3 regions of the Paracoccus sp. PAR01 genome follow, and region 1 is predicted to be linked to each of the others. Evidence: riboswitches for the same ligand, from Rfam matches in the RefSeq annotation. Region 1 holds a riboswitch; each other region holds the start of a gene.
The links. A riboswitch is a leader RNA that binds a small molecule or an ion and turns the genes downstream of it on or off. The one in region 1 is predicted to bind cobalamin.
Positions count from the first base shown of each region.

Region 2: it holds a riboswitch for cobalamin, as region 1 does, so the genes downstream of both, IB235_RS04005 (TonB-dependent siderophore receptor) here and IB235_RS21400 (DUF1636 domain-containing protein) in region 1, are expected to answer to the same signal.
Region 3: it holds a riboswitch for cobalamin, as region 1 does, so the genes downstream of both, IB235_RS23535 (ABC transporter substrate-binding protein) here and IB235_RS21400 (DUF1636 domain-containing protein) in region 1, are expected to answer to the same signal.

Region 1 is NZ_JACVAW010000023.1:13,229-19,390, reverse strand. Features, by position in the region: gene IB235_RS21410 (cobyric acid synthase) at 1-885, opposite strand, end outside; gene cobO (cob(I)yrinic acid a,c-diamide adenosyltransferase) at 914-1,522, opposite strand; cobalamin riboswitch at 1,560-1,768, shown strand; gene IB235_RS21400 (DUF1636 domain-containing protein) at 1,861-2,223, shown strand; gene cobW (cobalamin biosynthesis protein CobW) at 2,224-3,276, shown strand; gene cobN (cobaltochelatase subunit CobN) at 3,292-6,162, shown strand, end outside.
Region 2 is NZ_JACVAW010000001.1:783,626-789,787, reverse strand. Features, by position in the region: gene IB235_RS04020 (sugar transferase) at 1-593, shown strand, start outside; gene truA (tRNA pseudouridine(38-40) synthase TruA) at 604-1,392, opposite strand; gene IB235_RS04010 (5-bromo-4-chloroindolyl phosphate hydrolysis family protein) at 1,392-2,363, opposite strand; cobalamin riboswitch at 2,570-2,771, shown strand; gene IB235_RS04005 (TonB-dependent siderophore receptor) at 2,903-4,783, shown strand; gene IB235_RS04000 (ABC transporter substrate-binding protein) at 4,777-5,619, shown strand; gene IB235_RS03995 (iron ABC transporter permease) at 5,616-6,162, shown strand, end outside.
Region 3 is NZ_JACVAW010000038.1:1,139-7,300, reverse strand. Features, by position in the region: gene IB235_RS23560 (hypothetical protein) at 1-29, opposite strand, end outside; gene IB235_RS23555 (hypothetical protein) at 19-213, opposite strand; gene IB235_RS23550 (pseudoazurin) at 274-630, opposite strand; partial or broken gene IB235_RS23545 (ABC transporter ATP-binding protein) at 697-1,470, opposite strand; gene IB235_RS23540 (iron ABC transporter permease) at 1,467-2,513, opposite strand; gene IB235_RS23535 (ABC transporter substrate-binding protein) at 2,510-3,520, opposite strand; cobalamin riboswitch at 3,671-3,871, opposite strand; partial or broken gene IB235_RS25425 (IS5/IS1182 family transposase) at 3,972-4,175, opposite strand; gene IB235_RS23530 (AraC family transcriptional regulator) at 4,357-5,163, shown strand; gene IB235_RS23525 (DUF2000 family protein) at 5,229-5,630, shown strand; gene IB235_RS23520 (DUF1007 family protein) at 6,098-6,162, shown strand, end outside.

The sequences.
Region 1 (6,162 bases):
GACCAGTCCCGCATCCCCCGGAATCGCCTGACCGGGCTCCAGCATGGTCAGACGCACACCTGATTCCTGCGACAGCGGGTCGAGATCGTCGAAATTCGCGATGCGCGACAGGCGCAGGCAGACGATGTGCAGCCCGGCCCTAGTGTTCGCCGCAGGGCTGCGAATGTCCAGCGCATCCTCGGCGGGCAGCTTCCACGCATCCGGGAACCACGGGCAGACGCCGAAACCACGCCAGCCGGTCGCCGCCTCGATCAGGCGGTAGCCGTCATCGAACAGCCGCGGGTCGCCGCGAAAGCGGTTGATCAGAAAGCCCGAGATCTGCGCCGCATCCGCCGGGTCGATCACCGCCTGTGTGCCGACGATCTGCGCGATGACGCCGCCACGGTCGATGTCGCCCGCCAGCACCACCGGCACATCCGCCGCCCGCGCGAAGCCCATATTGGCAATGTCATTGCGGCGCAGATTGACCTCGGCCGGGCTGCCCGCGCCCTCGACCAGCACCAGATCATGGGCGGCGCGCAGGCGCTGATAGCTTTCCAGCACATAGCCCAGCAGCCGGGGCTTTACCTCGGCATAATCCCGCGCCCGGACCGAGGTCAGACGCTGGCCATGAACCACGACCTGAGCCCCGGTTTCAGACTCGGGCTTGAGCAGGATCGGGTTCATATCGGAATGCGGGGGCAGGCCGCAGGCCAACGCCTGCACGGCTTGCGCCCGGCCGATCTCGCCGCCGTCGCGGGTCACGGCGGCGTTGTTCGACATGTTCTGCGGCTTGAACGGGGCGACGGACAGACCACGTAACCGAGCGGCCCGACACAGCCCGGCCACCAGCAGGGACTTGCCGACATTGCTGCCGGTGCCCTGTATCATCAATGCGCGGCCCATCAGTGCCGCCCGGTCGGGTTGGCTTGCATCAGAACTCGACCCCCGGCTGTGCCTTGATGCCCGCGCGGAACGGGTGCTTGATCAGCGACATCTCGGTCACCAGATCGGCGGCCTCGATCAGCTCGGCCTTGGCATTGCGCCCGGTCAGGCAGACATGGGTCATGGGTGGCTTTTCGTGCAGAAGGAAATCCACCACCTCGGCCACGTCCAGATAGTCATAGCGCAGGGCGATGTTGATCTCGTCCAGCAGGACGAAGCGGATTTCGGGGTCAAGGATCTGCTCGCGCGCGATGCGCCAGCCGTTTTGGGCGGCGGCGATGTCGCGTTCGCGGTCCTGGGTTTCCCAGGTGAACCCCTCGCCCGAGACAAAGAACCGGCATTCCTGCGCAAAACGCGTCCGCAACAGTTCGCGTTCGCCGGTGTCGCGGCCGCCCTTGATGAACTGCACGACAGCGCAGGGCATGCCATGGGCGATGCAGCGCAGGACCATGCCAAAGCCCGATGACGACTTGCCTTTGCCCGGCCCGGTATGGACCATGATCAGGCCCTTTTCCCCGGTCTTTGACGCCATCATCTTGTCGCGCGCGGCCTTGATGCGCTTCATCTTTTCGGTGTGGCGCGTGGCGGTGTCGTCCATGTCGGGTTCCTTGCGCTTGACAGTCCTTGGCGGGCTGGACCATATCAGTCCCGCTGGTGCCTGTGCAAACAGGTGAAAAGGGAATGCGCAAGGCCGTCAGGCCCAGAGCGCAGCCGCCCCCGCGACCGTGAGTGGAAAGGGAGCCCATGGCCACTGGATGCATGCATCCGGGAAGGCAGGGCAACCGCCGGAGCAACCCTCCGAGATCCGCAAGCCGGGAGACCTGCCAGCCATGATGCATGTAACCGGACGGGGGTGTTCTGGTGTGGAGATAGGCAGCCTTTCCGGGCGGTTTCGTCACCATTTTCCCCTCGTCCGTCCTTCGGTGGGTGAGGATGATGACGATACGACCAAAGCCAGCCGAGTTGCTGGTCTGCACCTGCTGCAAGAACGCGGCTGACCCGGCGGTAACCGGCGAGGCCGTGCTGTCCAGCCTGTCCGAGGCGCTTGCCGGGACGATCACCGTCACCGGCGTGCAATGCCTGTCCAACTGCTCGCGCGGCTGCACCATCGCGCTGCGCGGCGCGGGGCGCTGGACCTATGTCTACGGCAATATCGACGCCTCGGCCCATCTGGAGGCGATCCGCGACGGCGCGGCCAGATATGTGCAGGCCCCCGACGGGCTGGTGCCATGGCGCGACCGCCCTCTGCATTTCCGCAAGAACTGCATCGCCCGCATTCCCCCCATGGAGACCGAATGAATGGCCAATCTTGAGAAACTTCCCGTCACCGTCATCACCGGCTTTCTGGGATCGGGCAAGACCACGCTGATCTCGCATCTGATGCGCAATCCCGGCGGCAAACGGCTGGCCGTGGTGGTCAACGAATTCGGCGAATTCGGTGTCGATGGCGACATCCTGAAAGGCTGCGCCATCCCGGAATGCCCGGCGGAAAACATCGTGGAGCTGGCCAATGGTTGCATCTGCTGCACCGTGGCCGATGATTTCATCCCGACCATCGAGACGCTGATGGCGCTTGATCCCCGCCCCGATCACATCCTGATCGAGACCTCGGGGCTGGCCTTGCCCAAGCCCCTGCTGCGCGCCTTTGACTGGCCCGCCATCCGCTCGCGTATCACCGTGGACGGCGTGATCGCGCTGGCCGATGCCGAGGCGGTGGCCGCGGGGCGTTTCGCGCCCGATATCGCGGCGGTCGACCGTCAGCGTCTGGCCGATGACAGCATCGACCATGAAACGCCGCTGTCCGAGGTGTTCGGCGATCAGGTGTCCTGCGCGGATATCGTGCTGCTGACCAAGCCCGACCTTGCCGGCCCCGATGGCGTGGCCCGCGCGCGTGAAGTGATCCTTGCCGAGGTGTCCCGCGCCCTACCGATCATTGAGGTTGCCGAAGGCGCGGTCGATCCGCGCGTGATCCTTGGCCTAGGTGCTGCGGCCGAGGACGATCTGGCCGCGCGCCCCTCGCATCACGACGGGGCCGATGATCACGAACATGACGACTTTGCCAGCGTGGTCATTGATATCCCCGAACTGTCGGACCCCGCGCCGCTGGTCGAACGGATCGAGGCGCTGGCGCGCGAGCAGAACATCCTGCGGGTCAAGGGTCATGTCGCCGTCACCGGCAAGCCGATGCGGTTGCTGGTTCAGGCGGTGGGTGCTCGGGTGCGCCATCAGTTCGACCGGGCATGGCGGCCGGATGAGGCGCGCCAAGGCCGGTTGGTCGTCATCGGAGAGCATCACGACATCGATGCGCAGGCGATCCGCGCCCTGCTGCTGCCGCAACCGCTGGACGCGTGACAGGGACCGCCCCGCATGCATGTCGTCTTCCGCGAAAGCCACGGGCTTGAGGAAACCGAGGTCCCCCGTGACCTTGGTCAAAGCCCTGCGGATATGGTCGTGCTGTCCTTCTCGGACAGCGACCTTGGCGCTTTCGCGGCGGCATGGCATGGCGCAGCAGGTCAGCTGCCGGGGCTGCGGCTGGCGAATATCGCCGCGCTGACCCATCCGGTTTCGGTCGATACCTATGTCGAGGCGACGCTTTCCGGTGCCAAGGCGATCCTGGTCCGGCTGATCGGCGGCACCGCCTATTGGCCCTATGGCTTGCAACAGATCGAGGCGCTGGCCCGCCGCAATGGCATCGCGCTGGCGGTCCTGCCCGCCGATGGTCGCCCCGATCCGCGGCTGGATGCGGCATCCACCCTTCCGGCCCCGGTGCTGGCACGGCTGGCTGCGCTTTGCGATTCCGGCGGCGCTGACGCGGCACTGACCGCTTTGGGCGTTCTGGCCAAGGCTGCGGGGCTGCCTGTCGCAGACACCGATGCCGCCCCGCCGCTACCGGAGCAAGGCTTCTGGACGCCGGAGGCGGGTGTCATGTCTGACGCGCAGCCGGACGACAGCCAGCCGTTGATCCTGATCCTGTTCTACCGCTCCTATCTGCTGGCGGGCGATCTGGACCCGATCGCGGCCCTGATCCGCAGCTTTCATACGCGCGGGTTTCGCGCCGTGACGATGTTCGTGCCGTCGCTGAAACATGCGGCGGCGGCATGGGTGGCGGGGCAGGTGGCGTACCTGCGCCCCGCTGCAATCGTCAATGCGACGGCCTTTTCCGCGCGGGGCGAGATGGGGGCATCGCCGCTGGATTCCGCAGGGGTGCCGGCGTTTCAGGTGGCGCTTGCGACCTCGGACCGGCAGGCATGGTGCGCTTCGGATCGCGGGCTGTCCCCCGCCGATCTGGCCATGCATGTGGTCATGCCCGAAGTGGACGGGCGCATCTTTGCCGGTGTCGCCTCCTTCAAATCGGCGGCGGCCCGCGATGCCGATCTGGAGTTTGCGCGGGTGATGCATCTGTCCGATCCCGAGCGCATCGCGGCCATCGCGGACCGGGTGGCGGGCTGGCATCGTCTGGCTGCGACCAGCGCCCCGCAGCGCCGGGTGGCCGTCGTCCTGTCCAGCTATCCGGGACGGGAATGGAACATGGCCCATGCGGTGGGGCTGGACGCCTTGGCCTCGGCCGAGGCGATCCTGCAGGACCTTGCGCAGGCGGGCCATGACATCCCGCCCGACAGCGAGCTGACCTCGCTGGCCAAGGCGCGCATTCACTGGCCGATGGCGGATTACCTTACCGCCCTGTCACGCCTGCCCGAAACGCTGCGCGACGCCCTTGCCGCCAGTTGGGGCGATGCCAAGGACGACCCGGATGCCACGCCCGCAGGCTTTGCCTTTGCAGCGCTCCGGCGCGGCAAGGCCATCATCGCCTTGCAGCCTGAACGGGGACAGCCCGGCCAACGTGCCGCCGAATATCACGACCTGTCCCGCGTCCCGCGCCATGGCTATGTCGCCTTTTACCTGTGGCTGCGGCAGCAGGCCGATGCGCTGGTCCATGTCGGCGCGCATGGCACGCTGGAATGGCTGCCGGGCAAATCCGTTGCCTTGGGACCGGATTGCTGGCCCGAGGCGCTGATCCGCGACCTGCCGGTGATCTATCCCTTCATCGTCAACGACCCCGGAGAGGCGGCGCAGGCCAAGCGGCGCATCGGTGCGGTCACGCTGGGTCATGTCCCGCCGCCGCAGCAGGTTTCGGGCACGCCGCATCGACTGGCGCGGCTGGAGGCGCTGCTTGACGAGTTCTCGAATGCCGACGGCCTTGATCCGAAACGCCGCGACCGCCTGACCGGGGATATCCTTGATGAGGCGGCACGCGCGGGACTTGATATCGCGGGCGACGCCAGCTCGATCCCCGACATCGACCGCTTTGTCTGCGATGTGAAGGACAGCCAGTTCGGCGACGGGTTGCATGTCTGGGGGCGCGCGCCCGACCGGTCAGACGACCTGACCCGCACCTGTGCCAAGGCTGAACGCCAATCCCTGCTTGACGCGCTGGCCGGACGGCGGATCGAGCCGGGGCCGGCAGGCTCGCCTTGGCGCGGACGCCGGGACGTGCTGCCGACCGGGCGCAATCTGTACACGACCGATCCGCGCAGCCTGCCCAGCCGCGCGGCCTATGCGCAAGGTGGGCTGCTGGCCGATGAGCTGGTGCGGCGGCATCTGCAGGATCATGGCGACTGGCCGCGCGGCATCATCCTTGACCTGTGGGGCTCGGCCACGATGCGCACGGCGGGCGAGGAATTTGCCATGGCGCTGGTCCTGCTGGGCGTTCGCCCGATCTGGGACGCGGGCAGCGAGCGGGTCTCGGGCATCGAGATCCTGCCGATCGCGGAACTCGACCGGCCCCGGCTTGACGTGACCCTGCGCATCTCGGGGCTGTTCCGCGACCTGTTCCCGACGCTGACCGCGCTGTTCCAGCAGGCGGTGCGGGCGCTGGCCGCACGCGACGAAAGCCCGGATTGGAACCCCTATAGCGGTCAAGACCTGGCCCGGGTTTTTGCTCCTGCTCCGGGCAGTTTCGGTCTGGGGATGGGTGAATTTCTGGGCGATTACTCTGAAACCGGTCGCCGCAAGGCGGGCGAGGCATGGCTTGCCGCCTCAAGCTGGGCAGTGGATGGCGACCGGGTCACGCATGACCCGAAGGGCATCGCAATGCGTGTCCGCAGCGCGGATGCCTTTGTCCATGTGCAGGACCTGCCCGAAACCGACCTGCTGCTGGCCGAGGATTATGCCGCGCATGAGGCGGGCGTCGCCGCAGCGATGTCGGTCACCGGGGGCAAGGCGGCGCTGCTGCATCTG
Region 2 (6,162 bases), on a different contig from region 1:
GCCCGCTGTTCTACGTCGCGCCGCGGATGCGTGCGCCGGGCGAGAAATTCAACCTGCTCAAGTTCCGCACCATGCTGCTTGAGGCGGATGATTTCGGCGCAACCGGGGCGCATAAGCATTGGCGGATCACCCGCGTCGGTCGCTTCCTGCGTCGCTCGCGGTTGGATGAATTACCTCAGCTTTTCAATATCTTGCGCGGCGATATGAGCTTTGTCGGCCCGCGCCCGCCGCTGCCCGAATATGTCGAGCGTTTCCCGGCGCTGTATAATCAGGTGCTGAGCAATCGGCCCGGTGTCACCGGCCTTGCGACGATGATCTATCACGCGCATGAAGACCGCATCATGGCGCGCTGCAAGACCGCCGAAGCGACCGAGGCCGCCTATTACCGGCGCTGCCTGCCGACCAAGCTGCGGCTGGACCTGATCTACCAGCGTCGCCGCAGCCTGCGCGTGGATCTGTGGATCATCTGGCATACGGTGATGACGGTGCTGGTCCCGAACTGGCAGGGTCGGGGCCGTCGTCGGCTGCCCTCGGATCAGGTTGCCCCGTCGAAAAAACGGGCACGAGTCAAAAACCAGATGCCGGCCGAGTGATTCTCTGGGGTTAAGCGCGGTCGATCCCGAACGGGTCCTGCGGATAGCCCACCCCCGACAGATACAGCCCCTGAGGCGGGCAGACCGGCCCACATGACGCACGGTCACGTGCCGCCAGCGCATCCGCCACGCGGTCGGGCGACCACGATCCCGCGCCGACGCGTTCCAGCGTGCCGACGATCGAGCGGACCTGATTGTGCAGGAAGGACCGGGCCCGCAGGTAGAAGCGATATTCGCGGCCCTGCGGGATCTGATGCTCCTCGATGCGGATCTCGTCCAGCGTTTTCACCGGGCTGTTCGACTGGCACATGGTCGAGCGGAAGGTGGTGAAATCATGCAGGCCGATCAGATGCGCCGCACCCTGCCGCATGGCATCGGCGTCCAGCGGGTTCAGCACCTGCCAGACCCGGCCCCGGTCATGGGTCACGGGCGCGCGGCGCGAGGTCAGGCGAAAGATATAGCGCCGCTCATGGGCTGAAAACCGGGCGTGGAAATCATCCTCGACGCGGACGGCGGCCAGAATGGCGACGGGGGCGGGCTTCAGGTGCCAGTTCAGCGCCTCGGACAGGCGGAACGGGTCCCAGTCGCGCTGCAGATCGGCATGGGCGACCTGTCCGGTTCCATGCACCCCGGCATCGGTACGTCCGGCGGCGGCGATGCGGGCGCCTGCCGCGAAACCGGCATCCAGCCGCGCCAAGGCGGTTTCGATGGCACCCTGCACGCTGGGCTGGTCGGCCTGCGCCTGCCAGCCGGCAAAGGGCGTGCCGTCATATTCGATCAACAGGGCATAGCGAGGCATCAGCGGCGCTGCTTTTCGCTTTCGCGGGGGATCAGCAGATCATCCATGGTCATCGGCGTTTCCAGCTCGGGCGGGGCGGCGGGGCGCAGGATACCTTCGCGCGCCAGACGGTCGCGCAGCACGCCGATCTCGATGTCCAGATCGGTGCGGCCACCCTCGACCAGCTTGCGGGTCTGGGCGGCGAACTGGCTTTCCAGATCGTTCAGCAGAGTTTCATAATCCTGACGGGCGCGGGCGTCATGGGTCTGCACGTACAGGTCCGAGAATTTGACCGTCGCGTCCCGCGCGCCCTGCAAATAGACGCCCAGATAGCGACGGGTGGCGGCGATATCGCCGGGGTCCTGCTCGATGCGGGCGAACAGCTCGCGCGCGGTGGCGGCGAACATGCCGACGCGGGCTTCCAGACGGCGGTCGCCGGTGCGCAGGATGGCGTCCTGCATGGCCTTCAGATGGGCCTCGCCCTCACTGATAATGCGGGCGGCGCGGTCCTGCTGGAAGCTGTCGATGCCCTCCATGCCCTTGTCGCGCATCGGATCGGTGCCGAAGGACAGCCAGTGCAGCACAGCGCCTGCGACGCCGATGATGCCGGCACCCAGTTCGGCCCCCGGCACATAGGACCCCAGCGCAAGGCCAAGCCCGGTCAGGATGCCGCCGAACAGCTTGCGCGGAATGGCGGGGCGGCGCGCGACGCGGCGGGCGTCATATTCGGCCTCGGCCTGCAGACCCTCGCGGGTCAGGAACATGCCCGCGGCCACGCCGCCAAAGGCCAGCAGATGCATGACCAGCCCGAACGGCCCCTGCCAGAAGGCGCTGATCAGGAAGGGGACCGCCATGAAGGTGATCCAGCGCGTGCGCGATTCCAACGGGTGATGAACCGGGCGCGGCACCGGACGGGTGCCGGTCATCGCCGCATTCTGCGCATCCTGACCCCGACCAAGGGGCGAGAAGCGGCCTCCGAAACGTTTGGTCATGATCCGCCCTCAGCCTGCGCCCACGAAGGACGCGTAAAGCGTCAGCCCCATCAACAGAAAGAAGGACAGGCGTTTCGTCGCTTTCCGGGACATCTGCTTCCTTTCATGCTGGGCCGGACGGGTTTCCCGCTGGATATAGGGCCACAGCACCGCGAAAGAAAGGGCAGGACCCGTCAGTCCGCTTGACAGGACCCGCCGTCCTGCGCGAACAGGCAGTCAGCCACGGTTCCGGTCCTGCACCGGATGAAAAGGGAATGCGGTGCGCCTGCAAGGGCAAATCCGCGGCTGCCCCCGCAACTGTAAGCGGCGAGCAAGGGCCATATGCGCCACTGGAACACCGGTTCCGGGAAGGTCGGCCCAAGCGATGACCCGCAAGCCAGGAGACCTGCCGAGGCATCACCCATTTCCGGCGCGGGGCGCGTCCGGGAAGCGGCCATCCGCAGCGGTGAACCTCACCCATCTGCGGAGGCGCCATGACCGGCCCATCCCGCAACCTACCCAAGACTTGCAGGCTTGCCTGCGCAGGAAAGGCCCCGGACATGATCCTCAACCGAAGCTCTTATCTCGCCCTTGTCGCAGCATCGCTGCCCGGTTTCGCGCTGGCGCAGGACACCGCCCCCGCCGTCACCCTGGACCCGCTGGTCCTGTCGGCAGGCTTCCTGCCTGTGGCTAGCGACGGCTATGGCCGCGCCTATAGCGTCGTCACCGCCACCGAGATCGAGGAACGCGGGCTGGTCACCGTGCAGGACGCGCTGCGTGCGATGCCCGGCGTGTCGGTCAGCAGCACCGGTGCCAGCTACACGCAGGTCCGCATCCGTGGCTCCGAGGCCGACCATGCCCTGATCCTGATCGACGGGATCGAGGCCGCGGGTGGTGCTGACGAATATATCCTGAGCGGGCTGGAAACCGCCAATGTCGAGCGCATCGAGGTGCTGCGCGGCCCGCAATCGGTCTATTACGGCTCGAACGCCTCGGCCGGGGTGATCAATATCATCACCGACAAGGGCGGTCCGGGGCTGCATTATGGCGGCAAGGTCGAAGTCGGGAACGGGGCCGCCGCCTCGGCCCATGTCAGCAACAACGGCGAGCGCGGCGGGATCGCGCTGAACCTCTCGGCGCGGGACGATCACGGCTGGGACCAGTCGGGCGATGGCGGCGAAAAGGATGGCATCAACCGCAAGACCATCGGCCTGTCGGGCTGGTATCAGGCGACGGACGATCTGCGCCTTGGCGGCAGTCTGCGCCGGGCCAAGGAAAAATACGATTATGACCGCGCCGATTACATGGCCACCGATGCCGACGGCTACATCGTCGATGACAGCGGCCTGTATTTCGACCGCAACGAGTTCCAGGGCGCGGCCTGGGGCGAATATTCCATGCTGGACGGTCGCCTGACCCAGCGGCTGGAATATCAGGACAGCGTGTTCAAAAGCAGCGATACCGGCGCGCCCGAAACCCGTGGCGAGACCGAGAAATGGAAATACCGTCTCAGCTATGGCTTGGACGGGCAGGCGGTCGCGGATGCCAGCCATCTGCTGAACCTGCTGGTGGAAAAGCAGAAGGACGAATCCTCGCTGGCCCCGGATTTCACGCGCGAGATGACCTCGGTCGCGCTGGAATACCGCGCGTTTCTGGAAAACGGTCTGGATATTCAGGCCGGGCTGCGTCGCGACGACAACAAGGTTTTCGAGGATTTCACCAGCTGGAACCTTGGCCTGTCATGGCAGGTGCCCGACCGTCCGTTCCGGCTGCATGCCTCGGGCGGGCGCGGGTTGGTCAACCCGTCCTATTACGAGCTTTATTCGAATGACAGCTTCACTGTCGGCAATCCCTATCTGAAGCCGGAAACCAATCGCGGCTTCGATCTGGGCGTCGAGGCGCAATTGCCCGGCGACCGCGGCACCATCGACGTGACCTGGTTCCGCGAGCGGATCGAGGATGAGGTGACCTATGTCTTTGGCGGGGCACCGGATGGGCGCGCGACCTATGTGAACCAAGAGGGCGAAAGTCCGCGCGAAGGGGTCGAGATCGCCGCGCGCGTCAAGGCCACCGACAGCCTGGATCTGGGCCTGAACTACACCTATCTGGACGCCAAAAATCCCGACGGCTCGATCGAGATCCGCCGCCCGCGCCACGAGCTTGGCCTGTCGGCGACGCTGGCCCTGTTCGAGGGGCGTGGCTGGGTCACCGCCGATCTGCGCCATGTCGCGGGGAACTACGACACCCAGTTCTGGGGGATGTATGAAACCGCGGAACTGTCGGACTATACCACCGTCAACCTGTCGGGAGGCTATGACCTGACCGAGAATGTCCGCGCCACCGCCCGCGTGGTGAACCTGTTCGACGAGGAATATTCCGACGTCTGGGGTTATGCCTCGCAGGATCGCACGGTCTATGCCGGGCTTGAGGCGAAATGGTAGCCTTGCGCCTGATGGCCGCCTGCCTTGCGGGCGGCCTGACAATGGTTGCGGCGGCGGCTTTCGCCGATCCGCCGCGCCGGGTCGTCTCGATCAACCTGTGCACGGACCAGTTGGCGCTGCAGCTTGCGGCGCCGGGGCAATTGGTCTCGGTCTCATATCTGGCGCATGACCCGGCCAGTTCGGCCATGGTGTCTGAGGCGGCGCATGTCCCCGCCAATCGCGGCAGCGCCGAGGAAGTGTTTCTGCTGCAGCCCGATCTGGTCCTTGCCGGGACCTTCACGCCGCCCGACACCTTGCGGCTGCTGTCGCGGCTGAACGTCCCGATTGAATTGTTCCCGCCGGAAACCAAATTGCAGGACATTCGCGACAACCTGCGCCGCATGGGCCGGGTTCTGGGGCGCGAGGCCGAGGCTGCGGCCACCATCACCCGCTTCGATAAGGGGCTGGCTGCGCTGGGACCGCTCGAAAGCCCGGCCCCCAGCGCCGCGATCTATGCCGCCAACGGCTATGTCGCCGGGCCGGTCAGCCTGTCGGGCGCAATTCTGCAGGCGGCGGGCTATCGCAATATCGCCGGCGATTTCGGAATTTCCGAAGGCGGGAACATCCTGCTGGAGCAACTGGTCATCGCAGATCCCGATCTGCTGGTGCTGGGCGCGCGCAATCCCGGCCATGCCCGCGCCGAGGAATTGCTGGACCATCCCGCCCTGCATGCGCTGGTCGCCCGCCAGCCCCATGCCGTCATCGAGGATCACAACTGGTCCTGCGGCACGCCCGCCGCGCTGGACGCCATCCGGGCCTTGCGTCACGCCGCCCCGAACGGAGCATTCGGACCATGACCCGTCAGCCGCGTGTCGCCTTGCTGTTCGCGGGACTGATCCTGCTGGTGCTGGGGCTGGGCCTTGCCTCGTTGCTGATCGGCCCGGCCCGGCTGGGCATCGGGCAAAGCCTTGCCGCGCTCTTTGGCCACGGCCCCGAGATGCTGCAGCTGGTGATGCGCGAATTGCGCCTGCCGCGCGCGCTGCTGGGGGCGCTGGTCGGCGCGGCGCTGGGAATGTCGGGCGCGGTCATGCAGGGTTTCCTGCGCAACCCCTTGGCCGAGCCGGGGCTGATCGGGACCAGCGCCTCGGCAGCGCTGGGGGCGGTGCTGGCGATCCAGACCGGGATTGCGGCGGCATTCCCCTTGGGCCTGCCGCTGGCAGCGCTGGCCGGGGCGCTGGTTTCGGTCATGCTGGTTTTGGCGCTGGCCGGGCCGCAGGGGGGGGCGCTGGCGCTGATCCTGTCGGGCATTGCAATTTCGGCCTTGGCGGGGGCGGCGACCTCGTTGGTCCTGAACCTTTCGCCCAACCCCTTTGCCGCCAATGAGATCATCTTCTGGATGC
Region 3 (6,162 bases), on a different contig from region 1:
TTGACGACATTGCCGTCGTCATCCAGCACCATCTCGACCGGCAGGCGATGCGGCGCAAAGTACGACCATGAAGCTTTCAGGCGTCGCGCCCTGCGCCACCATCGTGCCCTGCGCCATCAGCGACAGCAGTGCGAAAGGCAGCACCATGACCAACACCATCGCCCGGCGAAAGGCCGATAGGGTGAAGGCTAAGGGTCGGGCCAATCTGCGCATAAATCTTCTTTACTTCGTCCCAGCCGGGTCGCGCCAGAGTTTTGAGTTGGCCGACGTTGATCATTCTTTCGGCTGGTCGCGCCCGGCAAGTATCTGCTCGAAACGCTCGGTGGCCCGCTTGGGCAAAACCTCGGGCAGGGACACATCGGCCTTCTCGCCGACCTCGATCAGCATGACCATGCCCATCGCGTAATGCGGCGAGCATTTGATGCCATAAGCGCCGATTTCCGTTAGGGTCACCTCGAAACGCGCGTTGCTCTTCGACTTGAAAGGCGCGGTCCCCTCGGGGATCACGCCCTCGATTGCTGCAGCATTATGGCCGGGCTGGGTCGGCAGGAAACGCACCGTGTCGCCGGGGGCTATGTTCAGATAGGCTGGCTTATAGACCATCGGGCCATTCGCTCTGCGGTTCAGCATCTGGACCTCACAGACCTCGACCAAAGCTGGGGTGGGGGAGTAGCATCAAAGGCAGAAGCAGGGATTTCATCGGGAGTTCTCGATATCGTGGAAACGCAGGACCTTTGTATTGTCCTGCGGATCGGTCAGGACGGTGGCGCCCACGCGGAAGATCGCGCGCAGCAGGTCCGGGGTCAGGATCTCGGCCGGTTTGCCACAGGCGACCATACGGCCCTGCGACATGACGCCCAGCCGGTCGCAGCCCATCGCCTGATTGAGGTCATGCAGCGCGATCACCACAGTCAACGGCAGTTCCTCGACCAGCCGCAGCAGAGCAAGCTGGTGGTGGATGTCCAGATGGTTGGTCGGTTCGTCGAGCAGCAAGATGCGGGGCCGTTGAGCCAACGCGCGGGCGATTTGAAGCCGTTGCCTCTCACCTCCCGATAGCGTGGACCACGGGCGTGAACTCATGTCTTTCATGCCGACGGCTTACAGTGCTTCATCGACAATGGCGGTGTCCTTCGCGCCCAATGGGACCAAAGCCGAAAGCCATGGTGTGCGGCCAAGCTCGACGACCTGACGGGCGCTTAGGGAGTCAGTTGTTTCGGCCTGCTGCTCAACCATGGCGAGACGGCAGGCGATCTCGCGGCGAGGTATGCGGCGCAAGTTGTGGCCGTCCAGGCTGACCTCACCCCCGGCGCGACGCTCAAGCCCGGAAAGAAGCCGTAGCAGCGTCGATTTGCCCGAGCCATTCGGCCCGATCAGGCCGAAGGTCTCACCCGGCGCGATATCGAGATCGACGCCGTCGATGATCGTGCGATCCTGCGCCTGCAGAACCAGTTTGGTCGCGGTAATCCTCATGCGCGGGTCCGGTTCCGGATCAGGATCAGCGCGAAGGCGGGTGCGCCGACCAACGCGGTGACGACGCCGATGGGCACGACCTGACCGGGGATCAACACGCGCGAGACCACGTCTGCCGCGATCATGAAGACCGCACCCGCAAGTGCCGAGGCCGGAACCAACGCGCCATGCCGCGCGCCAACGAGGAAACGCATGGCATGCGGCACGACCAACCCGATAAAGCCGACAGCTCCGACAAGGCTGACCATCACCGCCGTCATCAGCGTCACTGCGCCCAGCAGCACGACCATCACCCGGCGCACCGCAATGCCCAGCGAGGCCGCGGCACTTGCGCCGAAGCTGAACGCATCAAGCGCGCGGATATGGATGATACAGGCCAACAACCCCACGACCGCGACGGGAAGTGCAAGTCCGACATCCGGCCAGCGCACGCCGGACAGGTTTCCGAGAAGCCAGAACATGATCCCACGGGCCTGTTCCGCATTGGCGGATTTGGCGATGAAAAAGCTGGTCAATGCGTTGAAAAGCTGCGATCCCGCGATCCCGGCAAGAACAAGCTGACCAGAGCCTCCACCCGCCGCGCGCGCGAGTGCCGCGACGATGCCGAAGGCCAGCGCCGCTCCGGCGAATGCGCCTGCCGAGATGCCGATGGCCCCTGCGCCGATCCCCATGATCGTGACCGCGACCGCCCCAGTCGAAGCCCCGGCCGAAACGCCCAGCAGATAAGGATCGGCCAAAGCGTTCCGGACCAGTGTCTGCAGCACTAACCCCGACAGCGCGAGTCCCGCACCGCAGGCCGCTGCGACCAAAGTGCGTGGCAGGCGATAGTTCCAAATGATTCCGGCATCGATCGGATCGACCGTCGATGCCGCGCCCCAGAGCTTGTGCGCCAGAACGTCTCCGACCTGCGAGACCGGCAGCGGCGTCTCGCCCAGGATCACCCCGGCCATCACCGCAAGGGCCAGCACCACCAGACCCAGCGCAAGGCGCACGATGAGCCTTGAGTGCCAGGCGACAGCGCCGATGATGACCGCTTCGCTCATTTCTGGCCGAGTTTCGGCAGCGCCTCAGCCAAAGTCTCAAGCGCGTCGATATTGCGGATCGAAGGGTCCATCGCATGTGCGTCCAGCATGATGATGTGGTCATTCTTCACCGCGTCCATCTGGCTGGTCACCGGATCGGATTTAAGGAAGGCAATCTTCTTCTCGTAATCATCGGCTTCGAAGCGACGCCGCTCCATCCGGGCCAGGACGATGATCGACGGATTGGCGCGGGCAATGCTTTCCCAGCTGACGACGGGCCATTCCTCGTCGCTTTCGACGATGTTCTTCAGACCCAAGGCCTGCATCATGTAACCGGGCGGACCTTTGCGACCGGCGACATAGGGGTCAATGTCCATTTCCGCCGAAGAGAACCAGAACACCGCCGAGGCATCCTTCAGGTCGAGCCCCTCGGCTTTTTCGATGGCGGCAGCCTCGCGCGTTTTCAGATCGGCGACCAGCGCCTCACCCCTGTCTGCAACATCGAAGATCCGGCCCAGTTCCGAGATGCCCTGATAGATGCTGTCCATTGCATACATGCCGATGCGCGTGCCGTCCGAGCCCTTGCTGTTGTCCTTGCCGGTGCAGTCCGAGGGCAGGACATAGGTCGGGATGCTCAGGTCCGAAAATTGTTCGCGCGTGGCGACAACGCCCTGCGGGCCGATATGCCATTCATATTGCGCGGTCACGAGGCCCGGGCGTTTGGCGAGGATGCTTTCGAAGCTGGGGTCATTGTCGGCCAGGCGCTCGATGCTGGCATTGGCATTCTTGAACTGCGGCAGGACCTCGGTGAACCAGACCGAGCTCGCCGCGACCTTGTCGGCCAGACCCAGCGAATAGAGGATCTCGGTCGTGGCCTGACCTACGGTCACGACATTTTCCGGGGCCTTGTCAAAGGACAGGTTGACGCCACAATTCGACAACTTCAGCGGCCATGCGGTCTCGGCGCTGGCGGGCAGAACGCTGGCTCCAGCCAGCACAAGGCCGGTCAGGGCGGTTTTCATGAACATCTCGAGGCTCCGGTCAGGATGCGAGCGGAGGGCTTGGGAAATGACCATGACGCAGCCGCATCCCATGAAGGAACGCAGCGATAGATAAGGGGCCCGACGGATCGGCAGGCTTGGGACATCAGGCACCTCCCCGGACACCCCGCCCGGATCGAATGGGTTTCATTTGTCGGCAGGTCTCCTGACTGGCGGGTCATCGCGGGATGCGGCCTTCCCATGGCCCGAGGGCCACAGTGGCGTCATCGCATCCTGCTCACCGCCTACAGTTGCGGGGGCAGTTCCGGTTCGGGGCAGGTGCTGCCCCGACGGATTCCCTTTCAATTCCTCTCGGAAACCGACCTGAGCGTGTTAACTGCTTGGCGAGACGCAAACAAGTGACGCAATCGCGCCTGTTGAGGGGGGAGGGCTTCTCCCGCGCGCCAGAACGATGATCGAATGGAATGAATCTGATTCTCATTTGCCGCTTGGATCGGATCGAGCAGAGGAATTGCAGCTCGGCCGGATCAGCCGCACGGGCGCGATCTAGGGGCGGCTCTCGGCGACGTATCGGCCGTCGAACTCGGCATCGAACGGGCGTCGGTCACGACGGCACGTATTTTGCGCAGGGGTGCCGGGTCGGGATGCGCTCCTCGAGATCGACATAACTCTGTTGGCACATCCGATCCGCGCATGATCATCCCATAACGCTGCCGAGGATGAATCCTGTTCCGCGCCGGGCGGGCCGTGCAGATCGAGCAGCCAGACCGATACGTGCCCAAAAGAGGTCTACGCGACGAAGCCGTCACTTTTCTTAGTTGTTGCCCTTCACCGATCGGGCGAACTGGCGGTATATCCCAGCAATGCTACGCAACCGCTATCATCATTTGGGCTGGCACCATGGCATTGAGCTGTTCGAAGCTGCTTTGAGCAATCAGACCTTCGCCCGCCACGCGCACGAAGGTTTCGCCGTCGGCGCGATTGTCCAAGGTGCCGGTGGCTATCTCTGTCGAGGAGAAAGCATGGTGCTTCCCACCGGTTCGCTTTCTCTGATGAACCCCGAGGAGGCGCATACCGGGCACGCTGCAGCGGGTCGAGTACGCTACAACATGCTTTATGTATCTGAGGTAGCGGTGCGAGAAGTGCTGGGCCTGCGCGACTTGCGCGGTTTTGCTGAAATTGCCCCCCGCGATCGTGGACGCAAGCTGACGCAGGCACTTTCCCGGCTGGCCAGTTGCCTTAACGTTGCGCGGACGACTGACCAGAGGCTGGTGACCGAGGAGGCCGTGCACGAAGTGTTGGCGCAGGCTTTCACCCATTACGGGCGCGCCGAGTTGCGCCAACCAGGTCAGGAACCCGCCGCCATCCGTGCGCTGCTGGACCGCATCGACGCCGGAGTGGCGACGGGCGAAATCCCGACCCTGACAGATCTGGCGGCCGGGGTCGGGCTAAATCGCTCTTATCTGATCCGCAGCACGGTCCGCGCCACCGGGCTGACCCCGCATGGCCATGTGCTTCGCGCCCGCGTGAACCACGCTCGCCGACTGCTGCTTGATGGCACACCTGCCGTCGAGGCCGCCATTACTGCAGGCTTTTGCGATCAGGCACATCTGATCCGGCAGTTCCGCCGCCATCTCGGCGTAACACCCGGCGCGCTGATCCGACACTGAGGTCAATTTCGTCCAAGACCAACAGGCAACCTACATGGCAAAGCCTGTTGCAAAAGGACCGAGCCATGTCATTGAAACCTGTTATCATCGTCGCCGAAAACTTGCCCATTGGCCTCAAAGCCAACTTCGCAGCCGTTCTGGGCATGAGCCTTGGACAGTTGCGTCCCGATCTGGTAGGGGCGGACACGCCCACGCAGGACGGCATTGCGCTGGCAGGGATAACTACGGTTGCGCTGCCGATTCTCGGCGCACCTACCGCCGATTTGCCAGCACTGTTTGACGCTGCCGCAGGCCTGCCGCTGCGACTGGCCTATATGCACGCTGCTTTCGAAGCGCGGGACTATGCCGATTATACCGCCCGCATTTCGGCCGCACCGCTGGCGGGTCACGCGCCGCAGGCCATCATGCTGGCTGGGACGCGCAAGACGGTGGACCGGATTTGCGGTCGTTTGCCGCTGCTGCGCTGATGCCGCCGCTAGAGCCCCCTGATGGCCAATGTCGGATTTGAGCTCACCATAGTCACCTCCACCTCTGCCCCAGAGGTCACGTAGTGCCGGCTTTGCCATTCGTTTCTGTAGCGCTGGCCACGCCCGGCTGTAGCACCAAGACCCGTCATGCACTCAGATTGGAATTGGACCACCCTATGTGGGCACCAGCGGCCACGACATAGGGGTGGTAATCATTGCCCAGTTGGTGGTGCTCTCGCGGCTTCCCATTCGCCCTCCTCACCGATTTGTAAATTGACCCCATGACGGCGGCAGACAAATCCCACGCCATCGTTCGGACGGATTATCGGAATGGGGACATGCATCATTGTCACGAGAGCCACCGGGGGGACCGGTCCAGCCTGCGAGTGAGCAAACTCCGATTACCTCCGCGCGAGCTGCGCCCGCGACCTCTGCTGATTGTCCGGATCCGGAATTGCATGGTGGGATTGGCCACACTGCTTGCAACCTCTCTGGCTTGTATAGGCTCGGTCGGAGCGCATCCGCATGTCTT